DNA from 2 places in the Veillonella sp. HPA0037 genome. Region 1 is predicted to be linked to the other one. Evidence: a T-box and tRNA genes for the amino acid it is inferred to sense, from the RefSeq annotation. Region 1 holds a T-box; the other holds one or more tRNA genes.
What was found. A T-box is a leader RNA that pairs with one kind of tRNA and senses whether it is charged. The one in region 1 lies ahead of cysS (cysteine--tRNA ligase), so its partner is inferred to be a tRNA-Cys.
Positions count from the first base shown of each region.

Region 1 (15,209 bases):
TTTGCCTCCAGTTTGTTTTAATTGGATACGTGTACGGAATACACGACCAAGTGTTGTAATTTTGGTTTTGCGACGCGGTTTCATATCGCGTTCGTTACCAAAATCGCCACGTTGGACAGTGGTTGCTTTTACCTTTTCAGATCCAAATGATTGACGTAAGGATTTCATAAATTGTGTAAGTGGTAGAGTACGATTGAAGGCGAATAAATCAACTGCTACATAACCCAATTCCGGATACGCATGTAATGTGAAGTGAAATTGTTTTGCAATAGCAAGAACGACAATTTCATCATCCATAACTTGATAGTTAATTTCGTCTAATTCAATATCTGCTAACTCAAATGCAGCAGCTACACTTTCTTGTACGGCTGCAGCGGAAGAGAGGGATTCTTCATTGCAAGAGTATAAATCTAGTAATAATTGATGACCTAATGCATCTGCCATTGTAGCACCTTCTTTCGTACATACGTTATTATATCTTTAATATTATACATTGAATTCTTATATTAGTCTATTCGTAGAAACATTTACGTACATACATTGATTTGGCGGCGTAATTCATATAATAAATTTACGTATTTTGGTAATAGTCAAATAATAATTTATAAAAATTTGACTTTATATTTGACAATAGTCAAATAGTCAAATATAATAAAACTATATTAAAAGAACAAAAAGACAAATTAAGAGATAAATTTATAAAGAGGTGTTATTATGAGCGTTATAGCTGATAAAATAGAAAAATTTATACTTAATAAATTAACAGAAGAACAAGAAAGATTGATTTTAAAGAGAAATGAGTTGGCCGATGAATTAGATTGTGCACCATCTCAGATTAGCTATGTATTGAGTACGCGTTTCTCTAATGAACGAGGATTTGATGTTGAATCTAGACGTGGATTAGGTGGATATATTAGAATTCGTAAGTTGCAACCAGAATCTTCTAATATGGTACCAGCAGTGACAACCTATCATATCTATGAAGGTCCAAATCGCGTGGAACGGTTAATCGATTTACGCGATGTTGATCAATCTTTATTTCAATTGTTACAAGATAATAAAATTACAAAGCGCGAGGCTCAAATGATGCATAATTCATTTGCCAGCATCATTGAACATGTAGATTATGAATCTAGAAATGATGCTATTCGCAATCTTTATGCATCCATGATAGAGACATTGCGGAAGGAGTGATGTCATATGAAATGCGATCATTGCCATACAAATGAAGCAACAGTGCATATGACAAATATCGTTAATAATCAAAAAACAGAACAACATTTATGTTCGTCCTGTGCTAATAAATTACAAAAAGATGGTAAGTTATCTCCATTTAGTTCTTTCGTAAATGATATTTGGGACAATGACTTTTTCTCCAATGATTTTTTCAAAAATATGGTGTACCCAGACCATATGTTGCAATCACAGCAGATGAAACGCTGTCCAAATTGTGGAAATACATTTGAAGATTTTAATCGATTTGGGAAATTTGGATGTCCTAGTTGTTACGAAACTTTTAAAAATCAGATTGCATCATTGGTTCAACGCATTCAAGGGTCAGTTGAATATGAAGGACGCGTACCAAACCAAGGGCATAATGTGTTTAAAGCACAATATGAAATTAAGCAATTACGACGTCAATTAGAAACGGCCATCGGTGATGAAAACTTTGAAGAAGCAGCTCAAATTAGAGATAAAATCAAAGCTTTAGAATCGAAGGTCGATAGTAAAGAAAATTGAGGAGGATAGTATGTTTGATAATATATTAGATGCAGCCCTTAGTAAATGGCTTCAACATACGCCATCCGATTCAGATCATATCGTTATTTCTAGTCGTATACGATTAGCTCGGAATTTTAGAGACACATTATTTACCAATAAAAATGATGGAGCCGCTCTACATCATGTTGATTCCATTGCACGTGGTTTGGTTACTACGTTAAAAAATTCCGACAATCAAGATTATTACTGTATTAGTCTTGATAAATTATCCGATACAGAGCGTGCTATTCTTGTGGAAAAACATTTGATTAGTCCTGTTATGGCTGAAAAAATGCCATATCGTAGCTTACTTGTATCCGATGACGCATCGGTAGCAATTATGGTTAATGAAGAGGACCATTTGCGCATACAAACTATGGAGGCGGGCCTGAATTTAATAGATGCTTTTCACCATGCAGAACGCATTGATGATGCTATTGATGAGAAGCAACCATTTGCATTTAATGAATCTTTTGGCTATTTAACTGCATGCCCAACGAATGTGGGTACCGGTTTACGCGCCTCTGTTATGCTTCATCTTCCTGCATTAGCAATGACTGGACGCATTAATCGTCTTGTTCGCAGTATTGTTCAGCTTGGCTATTCTGTGCGCGGTTTATATGGCGAAGGCTCTGAAGTATTAGGTCATATGTATCAGGTGTCTAATCAACGTACGATGGGCATTAGCGAAGCCGATACCATTGAGCAATTGACGAAAATTGTAGAAGGTATCATAGCAGAAGAGCGAAAATGTCGCCAAACATTGGTGCACAATGATAAAGATGGTCTTGAAGATCATTTGTGGCGGTCCTATGGTATATTGCGATATGCAAGGTCTATAAGTGGTCAGGAGTCCCTAGAAAAATTAAGCGATGTTCAATTAGGTGTAGATTTAAATATCTTACCAGCATGGTCGAACGATAGTTTTAATGAGTTGTTGGCTATTACAAGACCTAATTTTTTACTTAAATATATGGGAAAAGATGAGATAAGTCCTCAAGAATGCGATAATTATAGAGCAACAGTTATTAGAGAAAAACTTTCACAAAAATAATAAGTGATTTTCCTATTTTCTGTGATATTTAAGAATACTATTCATGGAGATATTCGAGAAATTCCATTTTATATAGATTGATAAAATGTACCTTCATTTCATGAATGAAGTTTATATAAAGAACGCAAACTGATGTTTGCGAACGAGGTAATACATATGATGCAACGGTTTACAGATGATGCACAACGAGTGATATCCTTCGCCCAAGAAGCGGCCTTAGAACTAGGGCATGACTATGTGGGAACGGAGCATGTACTCATCGGGCTCATAAAGGTTAAAAATGGTGTTGCCGCAAAGGCTCTTAATGAGCTTGGTCTCAGTGCAGAAACTATTATTGAAGATGTTGAAGAGCATATAGGACGAGGTAATAAGAAGGCTAGTTCCGTCTATATGACTCCCCGTGTAAAACATGTGCTAGAGTTAGCTGTTGAAGTGGCTAATCATATGAACCACAATTATGTGGGGACAGAACATATTCTATTAGGTCTGTTGAGCGATGGTGGTGGCGTAGCAGTAGGTATATTGCGCAATCATAATATTCGTGCAAATGATATTGTGGATACGATTCGAACAATTCTCGGCTCTTCTGACAGCGCTAGTCATAGTGCGGAAGATAGGAAAGATAATAGTTCATTAGGTGAACTTGCTGATTTTGGCACAGATTTAAATGAATCGGCTAAGCAAGGTAAAATTGACCCCGTTATTGGTCGGGATAAAGAGATAGCGAGGGTCATTCAAATTTTGAGCCGCCGCACTAAAAATAATCCGGTGCTTATCGGTGAACCAGGTGTAGGTAAAACGGCTATTGCAGAAGGGTTGGCTCAGCGCATCGTAAATGGTAATGTGCCAGAAATTCTGCGTAATAAGCGAATTATTTCATTGAGTATCAGTTCCATGCTAGCCGGTGCGAAATATCGTGGCGAATTTGAAGAACGATTGAAAAAAGCCATTGATGAAGTTCAAAAACATGACGATATGATTATATTCATCGATGAAATTCATACATTAGTTGGCGCTGGTGCCACTGAAGGCGCTATGGATGCAGCAAATATTTTAAAACCTGCATTAGCTCGCGGTGAGTTTCAAGTGATTGGCGCTACAACCTTGGATGAATATAAAAAACATATAGAAAAAGATGCTGCTTTAGAACGCAGATTTCAACCTGTTCTTGTTGGTGAGCCATCAGAGGAAGACGCACTTGAAATTTTAAAAGGATTACGTGATCGGTATGAGGCCTTCCATAAGGCAAAGATTACCGACGAAGCATTGGAAGCCGCGGTTTCACTATCCAGTCGTTATATTACGGATCGGTTCTTGCCAGATAAGGCTATTGATGTTGTCGATGAGGCAGCATCTAAGGTGCGGATGAAAGTGTTTTCTGCCGCACCCGATGTGAAAGCATTGGAGACACAATTAGCAGATGTAAAAAAGGAAAAAGAAGCTGCTGTAACCGCTCAAGAATTTGAGAAGGCAGCTGAGATGCGTGATGAAGAAAAGCGCATTGAAAAGGAAATTAACGATAAGAAAAATGCAGCTAAGGAAAACAGCGATGCTAAGTTAGTTGTTACTGATGAAGATATCGCTTCTGTAGTAGCACAATGGACAGGTATTCCTGTTTCTAAAATCGCACAGGAAGAATCTGAATCATTATTACATTTAGAAGAAGAGCTTCATAAACGCGTCATCGGTCAAGATGAGGCTGTTGTGGCTGTCTCCAAGGCTGTTCGCCGCGCGAGGGCCGGTCTAAAAGATCCTAAACGTCCTATTGGATCGTTCCTATTCCTAGGTCCTACAGGTGTTGGTAAAACCGAATTGGCTCGAGCTTTAGCTGTTGCCTTATTTGGTGATGAGACGGCGATGATTCGTCTAGATATGTCCGAATACATGGAAAAACATACCGTATCTCGCTTAGTTGGTGCGCCTCCGGGTTATGTAGGCTATGAAGAAGGCGGTCAATTAACAGATGCAGTACGCCGTAAACCATATAGTGTGATTCTTCTTGACGAAGTAGAAAAGGCCCATGCAGATTTCTTTAATATCTTATTGCAAGTTCTTGATGATGGTCGATTGACAGATAGTCAAGGTCGAACTGTTGATTTTAGGAATACTGTTATTATCATGACAAGTAATTTGGGTGCAAATGCACTTCGCAAGAGTTCTCCTGAGCTTGGATTCTTAGCTGCTAAGAAGTCCGATAGTGCATCTGATGCTTATAATGAGGTCAACTTTAAGGAAGCTAAAAAATCTGTTATGGATGCGGTAAAACGTCATTTCCGTCCTGAATTTTTGAATCGTATTGATGAAATGATTGTATTCCATGCTTTAACGTCAAATGATTTAAAACAAATTGTTACAATTTTAATGGATACTGTAGTAAAACGTCTTGGTGATATGGGACTATCTCTGGAAATTTCCCCAGCAGCTATGGATATGCTTGTGAAAGAAGGATCTGATTTCTCAATGGGCGCACGTCCATTGAAACGAGCTATTCAACGGTTGATTGAAGATCCTATTTCGGATCTGATTTTACAAGGTAATGCTCCTGAAGGTGCTACCATCAAGGCCGATGTAGAAGATGAACACATTATTGTAAAAGCTTCTAATTAATTGGGAATAGATATTGTTCTCATACAGTCTTTTATGTAAAATTTAATGTCAAAATGGTATACTATTAGTGATAATAGTTGACCGTAGTATTAATTATGCACAAAAGGTCATGAGTGAATTATCATTCATGACCTTTTACTTTTCATGGGGGTTGTATGGCAAAGGTAAAAACCGTTTTCTTTTGTAATAATTGTGGTGCTGAATCTGCCAAGTGGATGGGAAAATGCCCTCAATGCGGTGAATGGAATACACTAGTTGAAGAAGTGGTAAAAGATACTAAACACAGTCGTACACCATCTGTACGTGGTGTGGGCACCAATACGACTAAACCCGTGGCATTGCCAGATATTGAAATGTCAGCTGTATCTAGAATTCCTACGACTTATAAGGAAATAGATAGAGTACTTGGAGGCGGTATTGTTCCAGGTGCGTTAATGTTATTAGGTGGCGACCCTGGTATTGGTAAATCAACATTGCTTTTACAAGTATCTCAAAAGGTGGCCGATACAGTTGGTACTGTTTTATATGCATCTGGCGAAGAATCACAATTGCAATTAAAATTGCGAGCTGAACGTTTACATATTAATAGTGAACGATTACATGTTATAGCCGATACAGATTTAGATCATATTCTTGAGGTCGCATTAGAACAGAAACCATCGTTGCTGGTCATCGATTCTATACAAACAATGTTTACTGCAGATATCGAGGCAGCACCTGGTAGTGTTAGTCAAGTTCGTGAGTGTACATCTCGTTTATTACGATTTTGTAAGGAGCAGAATATTTCGACCATTATCATTGGTCACGTAACAAAGGAAGGCAATATTGCAGGGCCTCGTATGCTTGAACATATGGTGGATGTAGTACTTTATTTTGAAGGGGAACGCTCTTATCAGTTCCGCATATTACGAGCCATTAAAAATCGTTTTGGATCTACATCGGAAACCGGTATTTTTACCATGATTGAAGATGGTTTAGCAGAGCTTGCTAATCCGTCGGCGTCCTTGTTAGCTGAACGAGCTGATGATGAAAGTGGTAGTGCGGTCATGATTTATCTAGAAGGGGTTCGTCCCATTCTGGTAGAAGTTCAAAGTTTGGTAGCTACAACAGCATTTGGAATGCCAAGACGTACGGCTATTGGCTATGATTTGAATCGTCTAATTGTGCTACTAGCAGTATTGGAAAAACGGTGTGGCTTTACGCTGGGCAATAAGGATGTCTATGTCAATGTAATTGGTGGGTTAAAGGTTAATGAACCGGCTTGTGATTTATCGATGGCTGTTGCCATTGTATCTAATTTAAAAAATCGCGTAGTGCCTCATGACATGGTGATTCTTGGCGAGGTTGGATTGACTGGTAATGTTCGTAGCATTCCACGCATAGAACAACGGATTAATGAAGCTAAGAAATTGGGCTTTACAAAGTTTATTATCCCAGAAGGGAATTATAAGCAAATTAAGCATGATGATAAGTCCATTCAAATCCGGGGCGTTAAGTCCATTGCACAAGCGATGCAACTCGCATTTTCTTAATACATGTTATAGTTCATAGAAGGCTAATTCATAGAGTATAAACTCTATGGTATTTAAAGGAGGTGATGCCATGATTTATGGCATTTTACGGTATGTGATTGCTATCCTCATTGGTACAGCAGCATACGTAGGTATGGACAATTTAGCCCCTATTATTGATCCTTATTTAGTATCTCAATTTGCAAGCTTTGGTGATATGTCGCTCACTGTGGCACGTATTTCAGTTATTGTAATAGGTACGATTATTGGTATTTTAATAGGTTATTTTATTTCGTCCTTTATTTTAAAACAAGGTTTAGTCATTGCTAGACAATTGGAACGGGTATTAACACATATTCCTAACCAAGAATTGATTGCAGGTACCATCGGTTTATTATTTGGTCTTATTATTGCTAATTTAATTGGTGCAGCATTCAATCAGGTTCCTATTATTGGCCCCTATATTTCAATCATTTTAAGTGCCATTTTCGGTTATAGTGGTGTACGTTTGATGGCCCGTAAGGGACCTGAAATGTATCTTAACTATTTGAAGCAATGGAAACGCAGTGAGGCGGGGACTAAAAAAAGTAGAGGCTTCAACATGTTTGGATCTCACAAGTCCAGTGACTCTAATTCAACTGCAAAGTTATTAGATACTTCTGTTATTATTGATGGGCGTATTAAGGAGCTGTGCGCTACTGGGTTTATTGATGGCCCATTGGTTGTTCCTGTCTTTGTTTTAAATGAGTTACAAATTATTTCCGACTCCGCAGATGCGATGAAACGAAATCGTGGTCGTCGTGGGTTAGATATTTTGAAAGAAATGCAGGATGCAAAACTGGTACCTATTGAAATCGTAGAAGATGACTATGATGATTTACACGAAGTTGATTCTAAATTGATGCGATTAGCCTTAGAGAAACAATGGAAGCTCATGACAAATGATTTTAATCTCAATAAGGTAGCTCGTGTACAAGGTATTAAGGTTTTAAATTTAAACGAATTAGCCAATGTATTAAAACCGGCCCTCATTGCAGGCGAATGGATTCGCGTACAAGTGATGAAGGAAGGTAAAGAGATTCAACAAGGCGTTGCCTACTTAGATGATGGGACTATGATTGTCGTAGAAGATGGTCGTCCATATGTAGGTCAAGAGGTTGAGGTTATGGTTACATCCATTTTGCAAACAAGTGCAGGTCGTATGATTTTTGCGCGTGTAGATGGAGGTAAGCATGAGTAAAGTTAGCTGTATTGTATTAGCTGCTGGCGCGGGACGCCGAATGGGTCATGATGAGAATAAGATTTTCATTAAACTCGGTCAAAAATCGATTATTCAATGGACATTGAGCCATATTAATCAAGTGAAAGCAGTTAGTGAAGTCATTCTCGTCGTTGCTGATGGCGAAGCATCCTATATGGAGCAACATATTGCGTCATTAGGGCTTTCAAAATCAATTGAAATTGTTACAGGAGGCAAAGAGCGTCAAAATTCTGTGTATGCAGGTTTACAAGCGGTTGGCGATGATATAGATATTGTACTCGTTCACGATGGAGCTAGACCTTTAGCAAAGCCAGAGTTATTTGAACGTGTCATTGAAGGGGCAGAAACTCATGGTGCTGTGACTATAGGTGTACCATCTATAGATACGATTAAGCGTGTTGATATTGATGGACAGGTCTTAGAAACATTGAATCGCAATGAGTTGATGAACATTCAAACGCCACAAGGTTTCCAAAAAGATATATTCAAAGAGGCTCAAGAAACGGCTAAGCAAGATGCTTATTTAGGGACGGATGATGTATCCTTAGTTGAGTATATCGGCAAAGATGTGTATATTTTAGATGGCGATTACGAAAACATCAAGGTTACCACACCGAATGATATTGCGGTGGCTAAACGATATTTAGGAATCAAGGAGCAACGTATGCGCGTAGGTTTTGGCTATGATATTCATCAATTAAAGGAAGGAAGACCTTGTATCTTGGGCGGTGTTCATATTGAATCACCTGTTGGCCCTGATGGTCATTCTGATGCAGATGTGTTGATTCATGCGTTGATGGATGCCTTGCTTGGTGCTGCTGGTTTAAAGGATATCGGCTATTATTTTCCACCAGAAGATGATGCATATAAAGGGATTTCTAGCATGATTTTATTAAAACATGTGAATTCCTTGTTGAAAGAAAGAGGCTTAGAAGCCTATAATATAGATATTATGGTTATTTCTGAAACGCCAAAATTAAAGCCACACATCGATACGATGAAGGCTAATTTACAATCTGTTTTAGAAATTCCATTAGATCGCATTAGTATTAAGGCTACTACCAATGAAATGCTTGGTGCCATTGGGCGCCGTGAAGGCATTGCAGCACAGGCAGTAGTTTCCGTATATGAAGGAGAGGTTTAATTATGAAGGTACGTTTTGCACCAAGTCCAACAGGTCCATTTCATATTGGCGGTGCTCGATCCGCTTTGTTTAACTGGCTATTAGCACGTAAGGAAAAAGGTACGTTTGTACTTCGTATTGAGGATACAGATTTATCTCGTTCTACTCGTGAAAGTGAAGAAAATATTAAAGCATCTTTGCAATGGCTCGGTATGAATTGGGATGAAGGCATCGACGTAGGTGGTGAAAATGGCCCTTATCGTCAAACAGAACGTCTTGATTTATACAAAGAAGTAACACAACGCTTACTTGATGAAGATAAAGCTTATGAATGCTTCTGTACAGCTGAAGAACTTGATGAAGTACGTCAGGCGCAAATGGAACGCGGTGAAACCCCTAAGTATAATGGTCATTGCTGCCATCTTACAGAAGAAGAAAAAGAAAAATATCGTGCAGAAGGTAGAAAACCAACTATCCGTCTTCGCGTACCTTTGAATAAAACCTATGCATTCGACGATATGGTTCGTGGTCATGTATCTTTCGAGTCCAATGGTGTAGGTGACTTTGTAATCGTAAAATCCGATGGCATTCCTGTATATAACTTTGCCGTTGTAATGGATGACCACATGATGAAAATCACTCATGTTATTCGTGCGGAAGAACATTTATCCAACACACCTCGTCAAATGGCTATTTATGAAGCACTTGGTTGGGAAATTCCTACATTTGGTCATATCTCCTTGATTCTTGGCAAAGATTATAAGAAGATGTCTAAACGTCATGGTGCTACATCTGTTGATCAATACAAGCAATTGGGCTACTTGCCAGAAGCATTAGTAAACTTCTTGGCACTTCTTGGTTGGGCTCCAGAAGGTGAAGAAGAATTCTTTACACAAGATGAATTGATTCAAGCCTTCTCTATGGATCGCGTTGCTAAGAACCCAGCTGTATTTGATATCGATAAATTAAACCACATCAATTTCCATTACATGAAAAACTTGAGCGATGAAGAATTATTCCGCCTTTGCTTGCCACATTTAAAAGAAGTTGGTTTAGCTCCAGATAGCTTGAATCAATCTGATATTGATTGGTTAACATTACTTTGTTCTACATTCCGTGATCATATTAGCTTTGGTGCTCAAATTAAAGATCATGTAGGCATGTTCATGGGGGAAACAGTATTCCTCGAAGAAGGTCATGAAGAAGAGTTAAAGGCAGTGCTTAACGAGGAATCTGCGCCAACTGTATTGAATGCTTTCAAAGAAAAATTAGCAGACATGGACGAAGTTACACCAGAAGCCGTTAAAAAGGCTATCAAGGCTGTTATGAAAGAAACTGCTTTGAAAGGTAAATTTGTATTCATGCCATTGCGTGTTGCCTTGACTGGTCAAATGCATGGTCCTGACTTAAACAATATTGTTACATTGCTTGGTAAAGAAAAATGCTTACATCATTTAGACAATGTAGGTGCTTTAACTAAATAATAGAACTATTGAAAGGCTCTCATACCAATGGTGTGAGGGCCTTTGTTGTATATAATGTACAGATTTGCTATAATTATCGGCGTATTTTATTTTGATTTTTATGAAAGTGAGTGTTTTGATGAGTTTAATTCGATCTATTAACCATCTCTTCAATAGCTATCTATCTTGGATAGTTTTATTGATGGCCGTATTAGCTTATATGCTACCGACATTTTTTGCATGGATGACGCCATATGTGGCATATATGTTACAATTTGTTATGTTTGCCATGGGTTTAACGTTAACAGCACAAGTATTCCTTGATGTATTCAAACAGCCAATGAAGGTTATCCTCGTATCTGTCATTCAATTTTTATGGATGCCTTTAGCAGGCTTTTTAGTAGCTCTTATCTTTAACTTTCCACCGGAAATCGGGATTGGTTTTATCTTGTTAGGTGCATGTCCAGGTGGTACGGCTTCTAATGTAATGACATTCCTCGCTAATGGCAATGTGCCATTGTCCGTATCTGCTACAACTGTATCTACCTTGTTGGCTCCAATTTTAACACCATTATTCGTAGTATTGTACGCAGGTGCTACATCATCCATTGAAATTCAATTTATGCCAATGTTTATATCCATCGTTAAAATCGTATTGGTTCCAATCATTTTAGGTATTGTATTGAATTACTTTATTGGATCTAAAATTGAACCTGTTAAATCTGTATGTCCTACCATAGCAGCTATTGCAGTATTACTTATCTTGGCAGCCGTAACAGCGGTCAACCAAAAACAAATTGCTGAAACAGGTCTCATCATCTTTGTAGCTTGTTTAGTACAAAACTTGAGTGGTTATGTTGTTACATTCTTTATTTGTAAAATTCTTAACATCGATGTATCATCTCGTCGTGCTATGCAAATTGAAGTGGCTATGCAAAACTCTGCATTATCCGTTTCACTAGCGATGAAACATTTCACACCTCAAGCAGCGGTAGCTGGTGCTGTTTTCTCGATTATTCATAATTTTACAGGCTCTATTTTTGCCGGTATTTGCCGCAAACATGATGATAAAGAGAAGTTAGAACAAGCTTAGTCATTAACTTATTAAGTAAATCGTTCTAATAACTTATAATTGATAATATATTTCAATAAAATATACAGTTAAACCTCCATTTTCATAATCCTTAATATGTTTAATTCCCTTGATAAAGGGGCATATTCAATGGTTTTGAAGATGGAGGTTTTTCTTGTATGTAAGAGTATAATACATTTGTGACAAGTGAATAAAAAATGAGAAGGAACTCTGTTATAATGAAGTTGCTTAATCCAAACATTACAACAAAAGGAGTTCCTTCTCATGCATTCTATTATAACTGAAGAATTAAGATTTCGTAAACGAGTATGTGAATATGCTATAAAGTATGGAAATAATGCTGAAGCTGCACGTCGCTATCATACTAGTAGACAACAAGTACAACGTTGGGTGAAGCGTTTCGACGGGACTATTGATTCACTTCGATTGTATAGTCGTAAACCACATTCTCATCCTAATCAACACACTGAGGAAGAACTAGCACTTATCAAGCGTATGCATTCTAAGTTTAAACATGAAGGGCTGTCTCAAGTATATGTTGAGGCAAAAAAGCGTGGTTATAAACGCTCATATGGCTCTATGTGCCGACAAATCAGGTGTCATATTAAAGAGAAAAAGGTTGTTAAATCTGTTCCTAAAAGCAAGTGGAAACCGGATATAATAACATATCCAGGAGAAAAGGTTCAGATTGATATAAAATACGTACCTCGCGAGAGTTTAGCCTTTTCAACACAAGGAAAATCTTACTATCAACTTACAGCTATTGATGAGTTTTCTAGAAAGAGAATTCTAAAAATTATAGATGAAAAAAGTGTTACTAATACAAGTCGCTTCTTATTAAATTTAGAAGCCAAAATGGGATTTCCTATTCATACAATACAAACAGATAATGGTCGTGAATTTACAAACTATGGAGTAAAAGATCGAGAGTGTTTATTTGATATTGTATTAAAAAGATTAGGAATAGAGCATAAAACGACAAGACCATTTTCTCCGTGGCAGAATGGAAAGGTAGAGCGCAGTCATCGAATTGATAGTGAAAGATTTTATTCTCGTAAGTTTAATAGTATGGAGAGTTTTCTAAAAGCACATAGTCGATATGCTAATAGATATAATAACATTGCACAAAAAGTCTTAAACTTTAAATCACCAAACCAAGTTATAACAGAGTACTTTATGAATCAAAAGGCATAAGTATTTGTCACAAATGTTTGATTACTCTAGATTTGAAGATGGAGGTTTTTCTTGTAATTATTGACATTATATAGCATTATTGGTAAAATTATTTTATATCTTAATAAAGGTATACATTAAAAGCTAAGATTGAAAGAAGTACTCTACAACTAACTTTTTAGCGAGAACCGATGGTGGGAGGGTTTAAGGATAGGTAGACGAAATGCATTCATGAGCTGACATTCCGATTATAGGTAGGTTTGTCCGGTGACGCGCCGTTATGCGATGAGTGGGTACCACATTGGTGCCTAACAGAGTGGAACCGCGGACCATCGTCTCTGTATGAGATGAGGGTTCTTTTTTATTTTTCGAATATGGAGGCATCAGTATCGATGAGAGAAATTACAGTTTATAATACAATGACGCGCCAAAAAGAGGTATTTACGCCTGTAACACCAGGTGAAGCAAAGATGTATGTTTGTGGTGTGACACCATATAATCATCCTCATATTGGTAATGCTCGTCCTTTTGTAACGTGGGATGTAATTCGTCGCTACATGAAACATGTAGGATATAAAGTAACGTATGTACAAAACTTCACTGATGTAGACGACAAGATTATTAATACATCTAATGGTGAAGGCGTGGCATGGGACGTAATTGCTAATCGTTATATCGATAGCTATTTTGAAGTAATGGATGCACTCGGCGTAGAACGTGCCGATGTATACCCACGCGTATCTACTCATATCCCTGATATCCTTAAGATGATTGAGACTCTTATCGATAAGGGTTATGCTTATGAGCTAGATGGCGATGTGTATTTTAGCGTAGAAAAATTTGATCATTATGGTGAATTGTCTGGTCGTACATTAGATGATATGGAAGCAGGCGCTCGTATTGAAGTAGATGGTCGTAAAAAGAACCCTATGGACTTTGCACTTTGGAAAGCTGCCAAGCCAGGTGAACCATTCTGGGAAAGTCCTTGGGGCAACGGTCGTCCAGGTTGGCATATTGAATGTTCCGCTATGAGCCAAAAATATTTAGGCGAAGAATTTGATTTCCATGGTGGTGGTAGTGATTTGATTTTCCCTCATCATGAGAATGAAATTGCTCAATCTGAAGGCTGTTCTGGTCATCATCCTTCTGTAAAATACTGGTTGCATAATGGATTCATTACGATTAATTCCGAAAAAATGTCTAAATCCTTGAACAATTTCTTCTTGGTGAAAGATATTTTGGAACAATATAGTCCAGATGCTTTACGTTACTTCTTACTTAGCACACATTATCGTAGCCCATTGGATTTCTCCGATGAACGCTTAGAAGAAGCAAATAAATCTTTGGAACGATTAGGTACTGCTATCGAAAATCTTTTATATCTTGAAAAATGTGAAGCTGGCCCTTGTGACGATGCTCAACGTTTATTAGAAAAAGCTAAAGAATATGAAGAAGAATTCGAAGCCGCTATGAGCGATGATTTTAACACTGCATTAGCTACATCTAGTATGTTTGGTCTTGCTAAGGAAATTAATATTTACTATCAAGTTGTAACAGGTAGAGAAGGCGTTGTTTGCCAAGATGCTATCGCAGAGGTAAAACGTATCTTCAAATTTATGACAGAGGTTATTGGCGTATTAGAAAAAGCTTGGGAAGGTAATACTGGTGCTGACGCAGCAGAATACGAACAATTGATGGATGTTATTCTATCTGTTCGTCAAGCATGCCGTGAGCAAAAACAATGGGCGCTTGCGGATTGTATTCGCGATCGATTAGCTGAAATTGGTATTACTATTGAAGATTCCCCTACAGGAGCACGGTGGAAAAAGCGTGAAATTTAAGCAATTTCAATTTCTGAAACAAGAAGCTATAAAAAAATTAATACTCTTAGATATGGAGGACCATTCTTTTGTATCTAAACCAGCATCTGAAGTATTAGCTTCAGATGCTGTTATGTTGGCCTATATTGGTGATGCTGTGTATTCTATGTACATTAGACAACGTGTTGTAGAAATGAGTATTTCAAAGGTTCAGGTTCTACATACATTGGTAACCGAATTTATTTGTGCAAAATCTCAGTCAAAAGTATTGGATCAATTAGAATCAGTGCTTACAGAGAATGAACAAATTATTGCTAGACGAGCCAGAAATAGTAATGTCAAT
Region 1 covers NZ_KE150483.1:438,839-454,047, reverse strand. Annotated here, with positions in the region: gene HMPREF1477_RS02135 (S-adenosylmethionine decarboxylase family protein) at 1-444, opposite strand, end outside; gene HMPREF1477_RS02130 (CtsR family transcriptional regulator) at 715-1,194, shown strand; gene HMPREF1477_RS02125 (UvrB/UvrC motif-containing protein) at 1,201-1,740, shown strand; gene HMPREF1477_RS02120 (protein arginine kinase) at 1,751-2,815, shown strand; gene HMPREF1477_RS02115 (ATP-dependent Clp protease ATP-binding subunit) at 2,972-5,422, shown strand; gene radA (DNA repair protein RadA) at 5,578-6,954, shown strand; gene HMPREF1477_RS02105 (PIN/TRAM domain-containing protein) at 7,025-8,173, shown strand; gene ispD (2-C-methyl-D-erythritol 4-phosphate cytidylyltransferase) at 8,166-9,338, shown strand; gene gltX (glutamate--tRNA ligase) at 9,341-10,801, shown strand; gene HMPREF1477_RS02090 (bile acid:sodium symporter family protein) at 10,920-11,873, shown strand; gene HMPREF1477_RS02085 (IS481 family transposase) at 12,138-13,067, shown strand; T-box leader at 13,184-13,389, shown strand; gene cysS (cysteine--tRNA ligase) at 13,439-14,887, shown strand; gene HMPREF1477_RS02075 (Mini-ribonuclease 3) at 14,877-15,209, shown strand, end outside.

Region 2 (15,209 bases), 210 kb from region 1:
AACGAGTTCGTGATATTTATATCAATGGACGACTTAGTTATCTTGATGTAGTTATTGGGTCTAAAGATTTTAGTGATTTCGCTAATCGATTAGAGGTTTTAAAACGAATTATCGATTCTGATATCACCTTGATTAACGAAATTAAAAAAGAGCGTGCTGACATTGAAGCTCATAAACAAAAACTCGAAGCAGATCGTGCTAAGTTGGTTGAATTAGAAAAATCTGCACTTGCTAAACAGGCTGAAATTGAACAGAAAAAAGCAGAACGCAATGTGGTTCTTCAAAAAGCGCAAAATGATAGAGCAACTGCAATGCAAGCAATTGAAGAACTTAATGCTTCCTCAGCGCAAGTAAGTGCTATGTTGAAAGAACGACAAGCTGCACGTGCCGCAGCTGCGGCAGCGGCGGCGGCAGCGGCTCAATCCTCTGGAGGGCAAGGTGCATCAGATAATTGGGTACAAGGTACAGGACAACTTGGCTGGCCTGTTAGTGGTGAAATCACTTCCCCTTATGGCTATCGTGTTCATCCAATTTGGGGAACTACAATTTATCACTCCGGTATTGATATTGGCGTTGATGAAGGTACACCTGTTCATGCTGCTGATGGTGGCGTCGTAGTTTGGTCTGGATGGATGGGCGGCTATGGTTATGCTGTTGTTATCGATCATGGTAATGGACTTTCTACACTATATGGTCATAACTCTGAGCTCGCTGTAGATGAAGGTCAATCCGTTGCGAAGGGCCAAGTTATTTCTTATGCCGGCAGTACTGGCAATAGTACAGGACCTCATGTTCACTTTGAAGTTCGTGTAAACGGGGATCCAGTAGATCCTATGGGTTATTTATAGAATGAATAATAATTTTAAAAGAATTGGTTTAGCCTTAATTAAATATATACTTGCGTCCATCATTATGTTGTGGCTCGTATTTTGGTATATTTCTGGATCAGCTATGGGTTTACCACGATTTGTCGTAACCTATTACATAGCGACTCAGAAATTTATGACACCTGTAAGTAAAGCCACATTGTTTGATGGTATGTTGAAAGGTTTAGTGGCTTCCTTAGGAGAACCTCATAGTGTCTATTTAGACAAGGATGACTTTGAATCTATGAAAGAGCATACCTCTGGCACCTATGCAGGTGTGGGCATGGTTCTTGGACATGGTTCAAAGGGGTTAGAAGCAGTATCCGTGATTGATGATATGCCGGCTTATAAAGCTGGCATCAAAAGCGGTGATCACATCGTATCCATCGATGGCGTAGATACTAATTCTATGACGATTGAAGATGCAGCTTCAAAAATACGTGGTGAAGCTGGTAGCGATGTAACGATTGTGATTGAACGGGATAATCAATTATTAACGTTTAACGTTACAAGAGAAGAAATCGTATTACCTACAGTAAAAAGTAAGATGTTATCAGACCACATTGGATATATTCGCATCAGTCAATTCGCTGAGCATACAGCGGGTGATTTTAAAACACAATATGAGCAGCTTCTATCTGAAGGAATGACTTCATTAGTTCTAGACTTACGCGATAATCCTGGTGGATTACTTAATAGTGCGCAAGATATTGCTAGCATTATTATGCCAGAAGGTACATTAGTATCTTTCACAACACGAGATGAAAAAACCAAAAATTATGTATCTGATGGAAAAAATCCTGCATTACCTATGGTAGTTCTCATTAATAAAGGTTCTGCTAGTGCATCTGAAATCATTGCTGGCGCTATTCAAGATAGAAAATTAGGTACCATTGTTGGCACTAATAGTTATGGTAAAGGCACTGTTCAAAGTGTATATCCAAATCTAGAGGATGAAGGTATTAAAGTGACTATAGCTAAATACCATACTCCTAATGATCGTGTGATTGATGGAACTGGTATTCAACCAGATGTAGTTCTAGAATTACCAAAGGGAACTACACCATCTAGTGATATGTCAGATATTCAAATTCAAAAGGCAATAGAACTATTAAAATAGTTTTGCAGAAAAGGATGTAATTATGTTTATAGATCGCGCTCGTGTATTTGTAAAAGCGGGTGATGGCGGAGACGGTATGTCTAGTTTCCGTCGAGAGAAATATGTTCCTAATGGCGGACCAAGCGGTGGCGATGGTGGTCAAGGGGCAGATGTTATTTTAAAAGCAGATAAAAATATTAATACTCTTGTAGATTTTCGGTATAAACGCCAATTTAAAGCGCCAAAGGGTGGTAATGGTGAAAGCGCCAATAAACATGGTCGCGGTGCAGAAGATTTAATTATTCCTGTTCCATTAGGCACCGTTGTTAAGGACGAAGAATCAGGTAAGGTGTTCTGTGACTTAGTTCACGATGGTGATACCTTTATCATCGCTAAAGGCGGCCGCGGTGGACGCGGTAATGCGAGATTCTTATCTAGCTCTAATCGTGCACCTACCTTTGCTGAAAAGGGGGAACCAGGGGAAGAACGCTGGTTACAACTAGAGCTAAAGGTATTGGCTGATGTTGGCTTGCTTGGCTATCCAAGCGTTGGTAAATCAAGTATTCTACGCAAAGTATCTAAAGCACAACCAGAAGTGGCGGCTTATCATTTTACAACATTAACTCCTGTATTGGGTGTTGTAACGCTCCCTGGTGATCGTAGCTTTGTATTGGCTGATATTCCTGGTCTTATTGAAGGGGCTAGTGAAGGTGTAGGCCTTGGTCATAATTTCTTGCGCCATGTAGAACGCACGAATATTCTGATTCACGTTCTAGATGTATCTGGCATGGAAGGTCGTGACCCTAAAGTAGATTTTGATGCTATTAATGACGAGTTGCGTAAATACTCAGAGAAATTAGCTAATAAGAAACAAATCGTGGCACTTAATAAAATAGATCTTGTCTTTGATGATGAAACAATTCCAAATACAAAATCTTATTTTGAAGACAAAGGTTATGAAGTTTTCTTAATCAATGCATTGAGTGGTGAAGGTTTACCTGAGCTAATGGAACGAGCATATTATTATGTAGAAAATTATGAGCCAGAGGTTGAAGCCACTGATGATACCGTTATGTATGAAGCAAAGCCAGATACGGAGTTTGTTATTACACGTGGTGATGATGCTGCTTTCTATATTACGGGTAAACGTATTGAACGACTTGTGGCAATGACCAATCTTGACGATGATCAATCCTTACGTCGATTCCAACGTATTTGGCGTTTCATGGAATTGGATAATAAATTACGTGAAAAAGGATGTCAAGAAGGCGATGAAGTTGTTATTGGTGAACAACGATTCACATTCAGAGACTAGGAGTTATAATGACAGGAAAACAGAAACGGTATTTACGCTCATTAGCTGCAACTATGCCAGCTGTTGTGCAAATTGGTAAAAATGGTCTTGAGGATAGCGTGATTGATAGTGCACGAGCAGCACTGATGGCACGTGAATTAATCAAGGTTAAATTGCTTAATAATAGCCCAGAAGATAAAGCTATTTTTCAAGAATTAGCAGATATGCTTGGTGCTGAGTTAGTACAAGTTATTGGATTCAATGGTGTTCTTTATAAAGCTAAAAAAGAACCAAAAATTATATTACCGAAATAATAGTTATAACCTTTTTCCCTTATAGGAGATGATTGTATGAGAGATGCCATTAAGAATGCTAAACGCATTGTTGTAAAAGTGGGGAGCAGTACATTATGTTACCCAAATGGTCATTTAAATTTAGAACGGATAGAACATTTAGTCCGTCAATTATCAGATCTTGCCAACCAAGGGAAAGAGGTTATTCTTGTTTCCTCGGGGGCTACGGGTGCAGGCCTTGCGCCGTTAGGATTTAAAGAAAAACCAAGAGATCTTGTGTTACGTCAAGCATCCGCAGCGGTAGGACAAGGTGTACTCATTCATATGTATGAACGCATGTTTCGAGAGTACGGTAGAACGGTTGCTCAAATATTATTGACGAAGGAGGATAGCACTTCTCGTCATAGCTATTTGAACCTACGAAATACATTACATGCGTTATTACAATTACATGTTATTCCAATCATTAATGAAAATGATGTAGTAGCTATTGAAGAATACAAAATAGGCGATAATGATACATTATCGGCTACTGTAGCAGGGATTGTAGAAGCTGATGTGCTTATTATTTTATCTGATATTGATGGTTTATATACGGCTAATCCAGCTACGGATTCTACAGCTACTTTAATCCACGAAGTTTCTGTAATTACAGATGAAACTTATGAAATCGCTGGCGGTGCAGGTTCAAGTATGGGTACTGGTGGAATGTATACAAAAATTAAGGCTGCCCATATGGCGACTAATTCAGGTATACATATGATTATTGCCAGTGGTGAATCGGATAATTCTTTACGTAAAGTATGTAAAGGTGAGAATATAGGTACATTATTTGTCGCTAATGATCAAGGTGTTTCTCAAAAGCATCATTGGGTAGCTTATGGGAAACGCTTAAGTGGAAGCATTACTATAGATGAAGGATGTACGAAAGCCGTATTAAATCATGGAGCTAGTATTTTACCAGCTGGTATTATTGAAGTGGATGGGTCTTTTGAACCTGGTGATACAGTATCAATTATTGCTAAGGGAAAAGAAATCGCTAGAGGATTAGTGAATTATAGTTCTACGGATTTACTTAAGATTAAAGGTCACAATACGCAAGATATAGCTCGTGTATTAGAAATTGATACAACATATGATGAGGTTGTTCACAGAAATAATTTAGTAATTATTCATTGATGAGGTGCAGTATGAATTCATATGAAAGTATATTTAAAGAAATGGGTGAATCTGCACGAGCAGCATCTATTGTTTTACAGCAATTACCAGAGAAACGCATCAATGAGGTATTATGTGCTATAGCCGATGCGTTAGTTCAACACAGTGAACAAATTTTAACCGCCAATCACATGGATATGGATTCGGCTCGAGACGTGGTGCCTGATACGATGTTGGATAGATTACTACTATCTAAAGAGCGCATTAATCAAATGGCAGAAGGTGTTCGTCAAGTTAGTCTATTACCATCACCGGTAGGAACCATCCTTGAAACTATTAATAGGCCTAATGGACTTCACATTGAAAAGCGTGCCGTACCATTTGGTGTTATAGGTATCATTTTTGAAGCGCGTCCTAATGTAACTGTTGATGCTGGCGCCTTATGCTTTAAAACCGCTAATGCCACTATTCTGCGCGGTGGTAAGGAAGCATACCGTACAAATCGCGTCATCGTATCCATTATGCAAGATGTATTAGAAGCCAATGATTTACCAAGAGCAGCTATCCAGTTAGTAGAAGTATTAGATCGTGAAGCTGTAAGTGTATTGCTACAACAACGCCGTTATATAGATGTAGTGATTCCACGTGGCGGTGCAGGACTAATACAACGGGTTGTACGTGATAGTATGATACCCGTTATAGAGACGGGAAGCGGTGTCTGTCATACCTATGTTGATGCTGAAGCTAACATTGACATGGCTGTTGATATTGCTGTGAATGCAAAGGTACAACGTCCATCTGTATGTAATTCTATGGAGACCCTATTGGTTCATAAATCTATTGCTCCCAAATTTCTGTTGGCATTAGACTCTAAATTAGAGACCCATCATGTAACGATTCACGGTACACCAGATGTATTACAGATTGTTAAGGGTATTGCTGTTGATGAGCACTCATTTAGTACAGAATATAATGATCTTGATTTAAATGTAGCTATCGTATCATCTGTGGATGAGGCTATTTCACATATTAATCAATATACGACACATCATTCTGAAGCGATTGTAACAGATAATATGAAAACCGCTCAGCATTTTATGAATCTTATCGATTGTTCTACTGTATATCATAACGCGTCTACACGTTTCACAGATGGTTTTGAATTTGGATTTGGTGCTGAAATTGGCATTAGTACACAAAAACTCCATGCTCGTGGACCAATGGGATTACAAGCATTAACATCCTATAAATATTTTGTATTTGGTACAGGACAAATTCGTTCGTGATGCGTTTATATTATTTGATACGAGCCTATTATCGTTATATTCAGACTCCAAAAGGTCGTTATGAGTGGGTATCGTATGTAAAAGCATTAGCATTATTTATCTTGATTTGTATTATAGTCATAAAGGGTGTGACTTATATATGGTAGAGAACCGGCGGATTGGTATTATAGGCGGAACTTTTAACCCTATCCACTTAGGACATCTAATGATTGCAGAGGTGGCAAGGGAAAGCTTTCATTTAGAAAAGGTTATATTTGTTCCTGCAAGAATACCTCCTCATAAACATAATGATGTTATTGATGCTAAGCATCGTTATGCCATGACGGCTGCGGCGGTAGCAGATAACCCGTATTTTGAAATATCCGATGTGGAAATGCGTCGTGAAGGGCCTTCCTATACAATTGATACTATTCATCATTTCAAAAAAATATATGGAGATTCTGTTTCTTTTTACTTTATTGCTGGTACAGATACAATACGAGACTTACCTAATTGGAAATTTATTGATGAATTATTAGAGCATTGTCATTTTATTGGTGCTATGAGGCCTGATGGATCTCAGGTTGTTGATACAACATTAGAGTTATTAGGTCCCAAAGCTAAGAATAGAATTCATTTAATGAATGTACCAGAAATGAAATTATCTGCTACTTATTTACGAGACCGACTGCGTCATGGCTTGACGGTCAGATATATGTTACCAAAATGTGTAGTTCAATATATTGAAAAATATGATATTTATCGGAAGGAATAATTAAAGGTGGATATACAACAAATTGAAACCGACTTATCTAATAAATTAAGTAAAAAGCGTTTTATACACACCTTAGGTGTTGTAGAGTCAGCGATTTATTTAGCTAAAAAATATGGGGCTAATGTAGAAGACGCTCGGTTAGCAGCGATGTTACATGACTGTGCTAAAGAATTACCATTATTAGAAATGCAAGATTTAGTTGCCGATTTGGACTGTGATGTTGATATGTTACATAGCGGTGCTTTATTACATGGTTTAGCAGGTATGGTGTTAGCGAATACTCATTATGGTATTACTAATCGAGAAGTATTAGAAGCAATACGTGTTCATACAACTGGAAAAGTGGGCATGTCAAAATTGGATAAAGTTATATTTTTAGCTGATTATATTGAGCCTAATCGTAATTTTCCTGGCGTAAACGATATTCGTGCAGCTGCAGAACAGTCTCTTGATGCCGGAGTATTGTGTGGATTTGATATGACCATTCGACATTTAATAGATAGTGATGATACTATTTATCCTCTTACTATTATTAGCCGTAATGATCTTATACAGCATATGAAAAAAGGAGGTGCCTAGAATGGATGAACGTGAAAAAGCGCGAGCTCGTCGTCGTAGAAGACGTCGAGAACGTCAGATGAAAAAAAATAAGCTCCAATGGGGCCGTCTAATCATCGCATTCGTGTTAGCACTTACTGTTATTTGTGGCATCGGTTGGGGTATGTATAGTGGAATCAGCTATGTATATCATCGAGTAACACAAACTGATACTGCAAGTGAGATTGAAGAATCCAGTGAACCTAAGCATACTGATACGGTTAATGTAGAACAGAAAGCATTGGACAAGCCGGTATATGTATTAATTGTAGGGCGAGATAAAAATAATCCGAGTCAAGCTGACTCATTATTCCTCATGTCTATTAATATGAATACTAATACGATGGATATAATTGGTATTCCTAGCAATAGTAAAATTGAAAGTAGAGATCAAAAATCTGCATCTATGTTAAATCAAATGTATGCAGAAGGTAATATTGAACTAACGAAAGCCGTTGTAGAGGATATATTCCATATCAGCATACCTTACTATGTTGTCGTTGATGAGGCAGCTTTCAAAAAAACAAGTGATGTTTTAGGTAGTCAACAGTTTTACGTAGAAAAGAATATGGAACATGTTGATGCTGAAACTGGTAGTAAAGATATAGATTTACGCAGAGGCTATCAAAATTTAGACAGTGATAATGCATTAGCATATTTACGCTACACAGACGAAAATAATGATAATTTTGGACGCGTTCAACGACAAGAACGGTTCTTGAAATTATGGGTTGATCGGGAACAAGATACTTGGTTTATAACAAAAGCTTGGCATATATGGCGTTTATGGAGTCATTATGAAAGTAATATATCTACATGGGATGCTATTAAATTAATGCGTTCTATCGGTCAAATGGATAAAGACCATATTCATTTTTATATTTTGCCTGGTGAAAAAGAAAAAATTAATGATATTGTGTATTGGCATGTTAATCCAACTGAAGCTCAACGTTTAGTGGGAATAACGATGGGAACATTGGCACCTGAAGATTTAAGTCAATTTGTTTCTACACCTGAAACTAAAAAGGCGCCTGTTGCAGTAGAATCAGAACAAAGTACACGTGTAAAACCATCAGAACCAGGTTCGGAACCAGAAAAGAAAGAATAATAGGAGATACAATGAAACAAAAAGAAGAAATTAAACAACATGTATTAGCACTTGCACAAGCGGCTTATGATAAGAAAGGTCATGATATTGAAATACTTGATTTGGAAGGTGTTTCTATGTTAGGCGATTATTTTATGATTGTAAGCGCCAATAATATTAAACAATCTCAAAGTATTGCAGATGAAATTGAGGATATAGCAGCAGAACAAGGTATGACGGTCCTCCATCGTGAAGGATATCGCGAAGGTGAATGGGTATTATTGGACTTTGGTGATATTATTTGTCACGTGTTTGGTAACGATGAAATTCGTGAATTTTATGGACTAGAAGCCTTATGGAACGATGCTGGACGTGTTCCTTTTGAAGGAGAATAATCTATGGCTAGCGAATTATTGGAAAATACCATTGCTACACTGCGTGTTCTACGCACTAGTGATCATGGCGCTTTCCTTGATGGTCAAACGGGAAATACAAATGATGATATTTTGCTCCATAAGGATCAACAAACTTCACCAGTTGCTATAGGTGATGATGTAGAGGTATTTCTATATCGTGACCCTAAGGGACGTTTGACTGCCTCCATGCGATTGCCTGCTATGAAGGTCGGTCAAATTGGTTATGTTGAGGTTATTAATGTAACCAATTTTGGTTGTTTCGTTGAGGTTGGTACTGAACGGGGGATTTTTATGCCTCATGCTGAAATGCGTGGCAGACCTCAAGTAGGGGAAAAGGTATGGGTAAAATTATATACCGATAAATCTGGTCGTATGGCCGTTTCTATGGACGTTGATGATGAGATGAGACGCGCCTCTAAAGCTGCTACCGATGCTGTTGTAGGACAACAAGTAAGTGGTGCTATTTACAATTTGACTAGTGATGGAGCCTTTTTTATTACTCCTGAGCGATGGATTGCTTTTTTGCATCGATCAGAAATGACACGCAAATTAAATGTTGGAGAAATGGTAGAGGCTCGTGTTACGTTCAAACGTGAAGATGGTCGTATTAATGTTTCTATGCGTCCAATCAAAGAAAAAGCGTTAATCTCTGATGGTCAGATTATTATGGAATACCTATTACAACGAGGCGGTAAAATGCCTTATAGTGATGAATCATCAGCCATGTTGATTAAGGATAAATTTAACATCAGCAAGGCTGCTTTTAAACGAGCGTTAGGTCATTTAATGAAATCCCGCCTTGTAGTACAAGAAGATGGTTGGACATTGTTGACAGAAACTGGTAAACAATGGACCCCAAATTCACAAGAGGTCTAAACTATGAAGATTATTGTAGTAGGCGCTGGTAAGGTTGGGTATTCCTTGTGTGAAAGACTGGTGCAAGATGATCATGACGTATATCTTATAGACCGTTCTCAGGAACGTATCCATAATTTAGAAAATACGTTGGATGTTAGTTTAGTATGCGGTAATGGTAGCGATATTCAGTTGTTGAATGAAATTGACTTATCTGATGTGGGGATGTTTATCTCAGTTACCGATTCAGATGAAGTTAATATGTTATCTTGTGCGGTAGCTAAAATAGCAGGTGTTCCATCTACTGTAGCACGTGTGAGGGATACCAATATCGTTGATCATATGGACGATCATATGAAAGAACGATTAGGTGTTGATTTATTCATTAATCCAGAAATGGTTACGGCGCAAGAATTACTTCATATTATTGAAACACCATCCGCTTTGGACGTAGAAGAATTTGGTCAAGGCGCTGTACGTTTAATGGAATTTAAAATTAATAGTACATTCCCGCTCGTAAATAAACCTTTAAAAGAGTTAACTTTTCCAGAAGGTGTGTTATTGGTTGGCATTTTACGATTAGGTGAAATGATTATACCTCATGGTGAAAGCATATTATTACCTAATGACAGTGTTTTCTTTTTAGGTTTAAAAGATGGTATTAATGAAGTAGAACAAGAATGGTTTTCTAATCATGCAACTTTCCATAAACGGGCTGTTATTGTAGGCGCTGGTTTATTAGGTCGTAATCTAGCTATCTTATTGGAAAAAGCAGGATTTACTGTTAAGGTTATTGAGAAGGATATTGAGCGTTGTGAAGCCTTGGCTGCACAAGTGGATAAAGCTATTGTCATCAATGGGGATGGTACGGATTTTGATCTACTAGAAGCCGAAGAAGTGGCCGATAACGATGTTATTATTGTTTTAACAGATGATGATAAATTAAATCTTTTAGTTGCTTTAGTAGGGAAACATATGGGCATACCTAAAACCGTTGTTCGTGTGGGACGTCCTGAATATATTATGCTTATGGAACAAGTCGGTATAGATATTGTATTTTCACCACGTCTAATGACTGCAGGACAAATATTACGATTTGTTCGAAGTGGAGAAGGTGTTGTCTCCATATCTACTTTTGAAGGTGGCAAGGCTGAATCTATAGAGATTCTTATTACAGAACAATCTCCCGTAGCAGGTAAACAACTAAAAGATATTCGGCTACCTGGTAAAGCCTTAGTTGGTGTTATACTCCGCGGTGATGAAGCGATTGTTCCACGGGGGAATACAGAGCTATTAGTGGGGGATCATATTGTACTATTCTCATTGCCTGAATCTGTTACTAAATTATTGAATTATTTAACGTAGGGGTTATATGCGCATACAGATTGTCATGTCCTTGGTAGGCAAATTACTCTATATTTTTGGAGCTTTTCTTGTTATACCATTTATATATAGTATTCTATTTGAAACTGCATATTGGTCCTTTTGTATTACAGCTATATTATCCATACTGCTCGGTGGTCTACTAGTACTTGGTGGAAATAAGAGTAAAACCTTTAGCTTGAGAGATGGCTTCTTAGTGGTTAGCTCAACATGGATTTTAACAATGTTATTGGGGGCTATTCCCTTTATTATATCTGGTGTATTAGTCAACCCGATGGACGCGCTGTTTGAATCTATGTCAGGTATTACCGCTACTGGTGCTACAGTTATTTCTGATGTTGATAGCATACCAAAGTCTTTCATACTGTGGCGTGGATTAATGCATTGGATTGGCGGTATGGGAATCATTGTGTTGATTCTATCATTCTTACGTAATCTTGGTGCTGATGCTGCGCATTTTTTCAATGCTGAGGCATCTGTGCCAAAACCAGGTGTAGTGTTACCACGGATTCAATCTATAGCATCGAAATTATGGACATTGTACGTAATATTTACAATCATCTGTTTTATAATGCTCTGCTTAGGTGGTATAGATCCTTTTGATGCGTTGAATTATGCTTTTTCTATTATTGCTACTGGTGGATTGACGCCGACTACTGCAGGTACTTTTTTATATAGTCAAAATACATATATATGTGTTGTATTTATACTGTTTATGGTCATTGCAGGCGGTAATTTTGCCGTATATTATAATGTAGTTCAAAAAGGATTCTCAGCGTTATTCTCTGATTTTGAAACGCGTATGTATTGGCTGGTATTAGCTATTGGTATTCTTATTACCTTTATATCCTTATATTTTCAATCTAATTCTATGGATATAGGACAAGCTTTTCAAGATTCAGCCTTTACCTTAGTATCAATACAAACGGGTAGTGGTTTTGCCGTATCTGATTACGATTTATGGCCTGCTGCGGCTCAAATGATGTTATTTATATCCAGCTTTTTTGGTGGCTGTAGTGGATCTACAACTGGTGGCGTTAAGATTATCCGTCTTATTATACTAATTAAAAGTAGTATCATATATTTGAGAAAAGCCATACACCCTGATATGGTTCAAGTGGTACGAATCAATGGAAAACCATTGCCAGAAAAGTGGGTGCGTATGACGCAACAATTTATATTTCTATATTTAATGATTTATGTTATATCCGTATTTCTTATGACATGTTTTGGTCTGTCTACAGGTGATGCACTACAAATAGTAACTGCATTCCAAAGTAATGTAGGTTTAGCATTTGGCAGTTATGGCCCAACTGATTCCTTTGCATTATTACCTTTAGGTGCAAAAGGTGTGGCTATTGTGGATATGCTATTAGGTCGTTTGGAGTTATTTACGATTCTAGTTATGCTTCATCCACAGTTCTGGGAAGGATATTTTATAAAAAAAGATACTACAAAACGATATAGAATTTTGTAGAAGCTTATATGTATACTGGATGTATTATGGGGGAAGGGATTGTATAATGGAAATAATAAAACGTCCATTAGGATTATATAAGGCAAACTGCTATGTATTAAAAGAAGACAATCAATCTCTCATAATTGATCCAGGATTTCATAGTAAGCATATAATTGAGATGGTAGGGGACTCTACACCGCTTGCCGTTTTATTAACTCATGGTCATTGTGACCATGTTTCGGCACTCGATGAAATTTGTGAGTACTACAATATTCCTGCGTATTTACATGAGGGGGATCATGAATTATTACAATTGATTCGCCGGCGCCCAAGTGTATATAAGAAAAAGATGTTTACTCAATGTATTCCCTTGCAAGAAGGCATACTAATTATTGACCCTTTTCATATACGGGTGTATCATACACCAGGGCATAGCGCAGGTTCCGTATGTTTTGAAATAGAAGGCCATCTATTTACAGGTGATACTATTTTTAAACAAAATGTTGGAAATAGCGATAATTATAATGGCGATGCTGAAGATTTACATAAAAGCTTATGTAAAATACTGGAGCTAGATGATGCATTATTAGTAGAACCTGGACATAAAGATAGTACTATTTTGGGAGATGAAAAAAACTTCATCAAGAATTTACACATATAGTGTTGACAAAAACTCTGATAACCGATATACTAAGCAAGTACTTTGGATACGGCCCCGTGGTGTAGCGGTTAACATGTCGCCCTGTCACGGCGAAGATCGTCAGTTCAAATCTGATCGGGGTCGCCATTCATGCCTCGGTAGCTCAGTCGGTAGAGCAACGGACTGAAAATCCGTGTGTCGACAGTTCGATTCTGTCCTGAGGCACCATGTACATGCGGGAATAGCTCAGCGGTAGAGCACCGCCTTGCCAAGGCGGGGGTCGCGAGTTCGAATCTCGTTTCCCGCTCCACTAACTTTATATGGCGGCATAGCCAAGCGGTAAGGCAGAGGTCTGCAAAACCTTTATTCCCCAGTTCGATTCTGGGTGCCGCCTCCACAAAATCGTTACCCATGCCGGGGTGGCGGAACAGGCAGACGCAACGGACTTAAAATCCGTCGGTTAGAAATAACCGTACCGGTTCGATTCCGGTCCTCGGCACCATTAAGACTAACTTCGGTTAGTCTTTTTTTGTATATAATTTTAATTGTATTTACGAGTAGGTATATAACGTGAGTAAACCGAATCTATTAATTAGTGAATGCCTTTGCGGTGTTTGTTGTCGCTATGATGGTGACCATAATCGAATAGAATGCTTAGAAGAGCTTAAGAACGTCTATAACCTTGTTCCGGTATGTCCGGAGGTACTGGGAGGGCTGTTAACGCCTAGATGTCCAGCAGAACGCGTAGGTAATCGAGTCCTAACAAGAGATGGTATCGATGTGACAGAACAATTTAAACGCGGTGCAGCATTAGCTTTAGTAACTGCTGTAGATAACAATTGTCGGTGTGCTTTACTAAAGGCTAAGAGCCCTAGTTGTGGATATGGTGAACTATATGATGGTACATTTACGAGAACCCTCGTAAATGGGGTTGGTGTCACATCAGAGCTCTTATTACAACACGATATACAGATTTATACAGAAAAGAATGTATCGGCCCTTATAACGCAAAATAGCGACGATTGATATAAATTCAATCGTCGCTATTGTTGTATTAGGATATCTTATTGTCCTGCATTTACAGGGTCATTAGTTAATGGTTGTTCGCCTAATAGCGTTGTTAGATTATGTAGATTAAATCGATAAGCGCTATTGCTAAAGTCTCTTGTTTTATCGTAACGACTATTTGGTGCATGCATGAGACCAATTAATGTATCGTACAATAAATCATTAGTGAAATATTGATGTTCATGGCTATCTAAAGCTGATACTGTTTGAGGGTATGCAGCACGATATTGAGGTGATAAGTACATCCAGAATGGAATGTGTGTCATCACAAAATCAAATGTATCTGGGTTGTGAGATTTATCTACGCTTTCACCATGATCAGAAAAATATACCATGGCTTGAAGATTTAGATTATCCTTACCATATGTATAAATTTGTTGTAACAACCAATCTGTGTAGAGTTGACTATTTGCATAGGCCTCAATACCTTCTGGATTAGGGCCTTTTTTCCATTTACTAAATTCATGAGGATATCTATCATTGTAATAAATGTGGCTACCCATAATATGAATTACAACAAAATTATTTTTGCTAGGATCAACTGTTTTTAACAATGGTAATAAAGATTCATCATAAAGATCGGAAAAACCATAGGATTCATGAGCCCATTTTGTGGTATCCGCCGTTTTGGCCATCAAGGAAATAGCTGTATCGTATTCGCCAAATACGCCTTGGTTACTGAACCACGATGTGGTGTAACCTGCTTTTTTAGCTACATCCAAAATATTAGCAGAATCTAAGAATGGTCGGTCGTTATATTGATTGCGCTCTGAAAGGGCACGTTCTAAGGTTGGTACCGTTTGTACGTAGGAAGAGTACGCATGATTAAAGAAGATAAAATCTTTATTGTGATCGCGCATATCCTCTTGCCAAGGTGTGTCATCGTATTGGAATTTTGGATTATAGACCTTCATATAATCACGGGAACTGGATTCACCGATAACGAGAATGATA
Region 2 covers NZ_KE150483.1:229,391-244,599, forward strand. Annotated here, with positions in the region: gene HMPREF1477_RS01040 (murein hydrolase activator EnvC) at 1-848, shown strand, start outside; gene HMPREF1477_RS01045 (S41 family peptidase) at 850-1,986, shown strand; gene obgE (GTPase ObgE) at 2,009-3,280, shown strand; gene yhbY (ribosome assembly RNA-binding protein YhbY) at 3,289-3,573, shown strand; gene proB (glutamate 5-kinase) at 3,610-4,731, shown strand; gene HMPREF1477_RS01065 (glutamate-5-semialdehyde dehydrogenase) at 4,743-5,996, shown strand; gene nadD (nicotinate-nucleotide adenylyltransferase) at 6,136-6,750, shown strand; gene yqeK (bis(5'-nucleosyl)-tetraphosphatase (symmetrical) YqeK) at 6,757-7,329, shown strand; gene HMPREF1477_RS01080 (LCP family protein) at 7,331-8,455, shown strand; gene rsfS (ribosome silencing factor) at 8,467-8,829, shown strand; gene HMPREF1477_RS01090 (S1 RNA-binding domain-containing protein) at 8,833-9,726, shown strand; gene trkA (Trk system potassium transporter TrkA) at 9,730-11,070, shown strand; gene HMPREF1477_RS01100 (TrkH family potassium uptake protein) at 11,078-12,565, shown strand; gene HMPREF1477_RS01105 (MBL fold metallo-hydrolase) at 12,612-13,208, shown strand; tRNA gene HMPREF1477_RS01110 (tRNA-Asp) at 13,259-13,334, shown strand; tRNA gene HMPREF1477_RS01115 (tRNA-Phe) at 13,340-13,415, shown strand; tRNA gene HMPREF1477_RS01120 (tRNA-Gly) at 13,423-13,497, shown strand; tRNA gene HMPREF1477_RS01125 (tRNA-Cys) at 13,510-13,584, shown strand; tRNA gene HMPREF1477_RS01130 (tRNA-Leu) at 13,601-13,689, shown strand; gene HMPREF1477_RS01135 (DUF523 domain-containing protein) at 13,758-14,213, shown strand; gene HMPREF1477_RS01140 (phosphoethanolamine transferase) at 14,252-15,209, opposite strand, start outside.
Region 2: it has a tRNA-Cys gene. The T-box ahead of cysS (cysteine--tRNA ligase) is inferred to sense a tRNA for this amino acid. The anticodon was not compared.